Regions from separate parts of the Micromonospora sp. CA-248089 genome, predicted to be linked through region 2. Evidence: predicted binding sites of a transcription regulator. Region 2 holds the regulator's gene; the other holds the start of a gene.

Region 1 (2,390 bases), 630 kb from region 2:
GGTGTTCTCCTTGTCGACCACGACGCGGCGGGCGGTGCCGAGCACCTCCAGGCCGACCTGGTCGAGCTTGTAGCCCAGCTCCGGGGCGACCAGCTCGGCACCGGTCAGGATCGCCATGTCCTGGAGCATCGCCTTGCGGCGGTCGCCGAAGCCGGGGGCCTTGACCGCGCAGACCTTGACGGTCTTGCGCAGTGCGTTGACCACGAGCGTGGACAGGGCCTGACCCTCGACGTCCTCGGCGACGATGAGCAGCGGCTTGTTGTTCTGGAGAACCTTCTCCAGCAGCGGCAGCAGCTCCTCGATCGCCGAGATCTTCTGGGTGGTGATCAGGATGTACGGGTCCTCCAGGACCGCCTCCTGCGCCTCCAGGTCGGTGACGAAGTTCGGCGAGATGAAGCCCTTGTCGAACTGGAGACCCTCGGTCACCTCCAGCTCGGTGACGAGCGCGGAGCCCTCCTCGACGGTGATGACGCCGTCGCGGCCGACCTTCTCCATCGCCTCGGCGATCAGCTCGCCGATGGCGGCGTCCTGCGCGGAGACGGTCGCGACGTGCGCGATGGACTCCTTGCCGGCCACCTCGACGGCCTTGCCGAGCAGCGCCTCGGAGACCTTGGCGGCCGCCGCGTCGATGCCCCGCTTCAGGCCGGTCGGGTTGGTGCCGGCGGCCACGTTGCGCAGGCCCTCGCGGACCATCGCCTGGGCCAGCACGGTGGCGGTGGTGGTCCCGTCGCCGGCGACGTCGTTGGTCTTGGTCGCCACCTCCTTGACCAGCTGCGCGCCGAGGTTCTCGTACGGGTTGGTGAGCTCGATCTCCTTGGCGATGGTCACGCCGTCGTTGGTGATCGTGGGCGCACCGAACTTCTTGTCCAGGACGACGTTGCGCCCGCGCGGGCCGAGGGTGACCTTCACCGCGTCCGCGAGGGCGTTGACACCGTGCTCGAGCAGGTGCCGGGCGTCGTCCGAGAAGCTGAGGATCTTCGCCATCAGTATCCCTTCGAAGCGACGTTGCCCCGGCCCGGCGAGCCGGACCGGGGCAACGACACTGATCGGTTGCTTACTTCTCGATGACCGCGAGGACGTCGCGGGCGGAGAGCACCAGGTACTCCTCGCCGGCGTACTTGACCTCGGTGCCGCCGTACTTCGAGTAGAGGACGGTGTCGCCGACCTTCACGTCGATCGGCACGCGGTTGCCCTTGTCGTCGATCCGGCCCGGGCCGACAGCGAGGACGGTGCCCTCCTGCGGCTTCTCCTTGGCGGTGTCGGGGATCACGATGCCCGAGGCGGTGGTGGTCTCGGCCTCGTTCGCCTGGACCACGATGCGGTCCTCGAGCGGCTTGATCGCAACCTTGGTCGCGGTAGTCACGGGCATACCCTCCCGGGTACTTGGTGTCGTTGCCGGCCGGCACGCCGACCAGCGTCAATCTGCCACATGCCACCGGGCGGGGCCGTCGTCGCGGGTGCCGGTCCGCCTGGCGCTCAACCCCCGGGCACGAGGCTCGGGCGTTGGCACCCTCAGGGTGAGAGTGCTAATCGCAGGTTATTCCTCGGCTAGCACTCCGTCAAGGAGAGTGCCAACGCGTCGCCCTCCGTGTCGCGCCGGAACCGGGCCGGGAGAATGAGCGCGTGGATCTCGACCAGCTCGCCGCGCTGCGTACCCCCGAGGGGTCGGCGGCGCTCGCCGCGGCCGAGCGGGTGGCCGGCGGCGACCCGCTGGCGGCGGCGGCCGCGCTGCGCTCGGGCGGAATCCCGGGCGACCTCGCGGCGGCGGCGCTCACCCAGGCGGAGCTGCGCCGCCGGGCGGCCGGCAAGTTCGGCGCGGCGGCGGCCGGGATGTTCCTCACCCGGGCCGGGCTGGAGCAGGCCACCCGCCGTGCGGTCGCCGACCGGCGCGCGGCACGGCTGCGCGCCGCGGGCGTGACCACGCTGGCCGACCTGGGGTGCGGCCTGGGGGCCGACGCGCTCGCCGCGGCCCGCGCCGGCATCCGGGTGTACGCGGTGGAGGCCGACCCGCTGACCGCCGCGATGGCTGCCGTGAACGCCGAGGCGGCCGGGCTCGCCGACCTGGTGACGGTCTCCTGCGGTGACGCCACGGAGTTCGACGTGAGCCCTGTCGACGCGGTGTTCTGCGATCCGGCGCGGCGGCGGGCCGGCACCGGGCGGCGCGTCTTCGACCCGAATGCCTACTCCCCGCCGTGGGACTTCGTCACCGGCCTGGCCGCGCGGGTGCCGCGGACGGTGGTGAAGGTGGCGCCCGGGCTCGACCACGCGCTGATCCCGCCCGGCGCCGAGGCGGAGTGGGTGAGCGTGGACGGCGACCTGGTCGAGGCGGCGCTGTGGTGCGGCGAGCTGGCCGAGGTCCCCCGCCGCGCCACAGTGCTGCGCGAGAAGGA
Region 2 (2,390 bases):
CGGCCGGCCGCCCCCTCGGCCGGCCGGCGGTGTCACTTGATGAAGTTGTAGGTCATCGGGTAGCGGTAGAGCACACCCTCGTTGGCCTTGATCCCGCCGATGATCCCGAAGATCAGCGGCACCAGCCAGACCAGCATCGGGACGAAGAACAGGATCCCGCAGGAGATCACCGTGATCACCCAGGCGAGCACGCTGGCGATGGTCCAGGTGATCTGGAAGTTCAACGCCGCGACCGCGTGGGCGCGGACCGTCGGCGACTGCTGACCGCGGGTCATCATCGCGATCAGCGGGGCGACCCAGCCGAGCAGGCCGCCGCCGACGATGACGCCCGCGGCGCCACCGAAGTGCGCCACCAGGGCCCACGTCTTCTCGTCGTTGTTGGCGTACGAGGCCGGGCCGTACCCGCCACCGGCGGGGTAGCCGGCGCCGTAGCCGGGCGCTCCGCCCGGCGGGGGGTAACCACCGGGGGGCGGGTAGCCGCCCGGCGGAGGCTGGCCACCCGGCGGCGGGTAGCCGCCCGGAGGCGGATAGTCACCGGGCGGGGGATAGCCGCCGGCGCCCGGAGCCCCGGACAGTGGAGCGGTGGGCGGTTCGCTGCCCGGCGACGAGCCGTAGGGCGCCGACGGGTCGGGCTGGGGGCCGGAGTCCCCTGCCCCGGGTGGGCGAGGAGGTTCAGTCATGGTCGCCACGGTAGGGGCACCGGGCAACTGGCACCAGAGCGACACAGACCGACGATGACCGGCTGTTCGGCCCTGGTGGGCCGGGTTGTGTGGCGGGCCGCACCCCGGGTCCGTCAGGCGATCATCGCCTCGGCGGGGGTGCCGACGTAGACTGGCACTCGCTACAGTCGAGTGCCAGCCGCCCGGCGGATGTCGCGTGCCGGCCCGGCCGAGGTGCGTCAGGAGGTGGGGAATGGGTCTCGACGACCGCAAACTCGCCGTGCTGCGCGCGATCGTCGAGGACTACGTCGCCACGCAGGAGCCGGTCGGCAGCAAGGCTCTGGTCGAGCGGCACCAGCTCGGCGTCTCGCCGGCCACCGTCCGCAACGACATGGCGGTGCTGGAGGAGGAGGGCTACATCCGGCAGCCGCACACCAGTGCCGGCCGGGTGCCCACCGACCGCGGCTACCGCCTCTTCGTCGACCGCCTGTCCCGGGTCAAGCCGCTCAGCCCGGCCGAGCGCCGGGCGATCGAACGCTTCCTGGTCGGCGCCGTCGACCTGGACGACGTGGTGCACCGTACGGTCCGGCTGCTCGCCCAGCTCACCCGGCAGGTCGCCGTGGTGCAGTACCCGAGCCTGGCCCGCTCCAAGGTGCGCCACCTGGAGCTGGTGCCGATCTCCACCACCCGGCTGATGGTCGTCATGATCGCCGACACCGGCCGGGTCGAGCAGCGGCTGGTCGAGCTGCCCGCCCCGGTGCCCGCCGACGACGTGACCGATCTGCGCCGGCTGGTGAACGAGAAGCTCGTCGGCAGCCAGCTCGCCGAGACGCCGCCGCTGGTGCAGGCGCTCGTCGACGAGTCGGCGCCGCACCTGCGCCCGGCCATGACCACGCTGTCCACCGTGCTGCTCGAGACGCTGGTGGAGCGGCACGAGGAGCGCCTCGCGCTGGCCGGCCAGGCCAACCTCACCCGGGGCGGCCTGCTCGACTTCCAGGGCTCGCTGCGCCCCATCCTGGAGGCGCTCGAAGAAGAGGTCGTGCTGCTCAAGCTGATCGGCGAGACCGAGCCGAGCACCACCCGGGTGCTCATCGGCGACGAGAACGAATTCGACAACCTGCGGGCCGCCTCGGTGGTCAGCACCGGCTACGGACCGGGCAGCACGATCGTCGGTGGACTCGGCGTGCTCGGGCCGACCCGGATGGACTACCCCGGCAATATCGCCATGGTGAGGGCCGTGGCACGCTACGTGGGCGAACTGCTGGCCCAGAACTGACCAGTCAGGGCCGACGGCCGGTTCCGGCCGACGACCGGAGCGACGCGAGACGAACATGAGGACACCTAACGCAGTGGCCAGGGACTACTACGGCATTCTCGGCGTGAGCCGGGACGCCTCCGACGACGAGATCAAGCGCGCCTACCGCAAGCTGGCGCGGCAGTTCCACCCGGACGTCAATCCGGACCCGGAGGCCCAGGAGAAGTTCAAGGACATCAACGCCGCGTACGAGGTCCTCTCGGACGACCGGAAGCGGCAGATCGTCGACCTGGGCGGCGACCCGCTCGCCCCGGGCGGCGGTGGCATGGGCGGCCCGGGCGGGCCCGGCGGCGCCGGTCCGTTCGTCGGCTTCCAGGACATCATGGACGCGTTCTTCGGCGGCGCCGCGGGCGGCAGCCGGGGCCCGCGGCCGCGTACCCGCCCCGGCGCGGACGCGATCCTGCGCCTGGAACTGG

Evidence for each region. Region 2 encodes HrcA, which represses chaperone genes, less so after heat shock. Its sites were predicted from a motif close to GGTTNGCACNCTCNNNNNGAGNGTGCNAACC; they were not measured.
Region 1: the regulator HrcA is predicted to act here: its motif matches at 1,502-1,532, upstream of groES (co-chaperone GroES).

What each region holds. Positions count from the first base shown of each region.
Region 1 is NZ_CP192016.1:5,662,972-5,665,361, forward strand. It holds gene groL (chaperonin GroEL) at 1-984, opposite strand, end outside; gene groES (co-chaperone GroES) at 1,055-1,369, opposite strand; gene ACQP26_RS26465 (THUMP-like domain-containing protein) at 1,624-2,390, shown strand, end outside.
Region 2 is NZ_CP192016.1:5,037,939-5,040,328, reverse strand. It holds gene ACQP26_RS23570 (DUF4870 domain-containing protein) at 33-680, opposite strand; gene hrcA (heat-inducible transcriptional repressor HrcA) at 913-1,935, shown strand; gene dnaJ (molecular chaperone DnaJ) at 2,009-2,390, shown strand, end outside.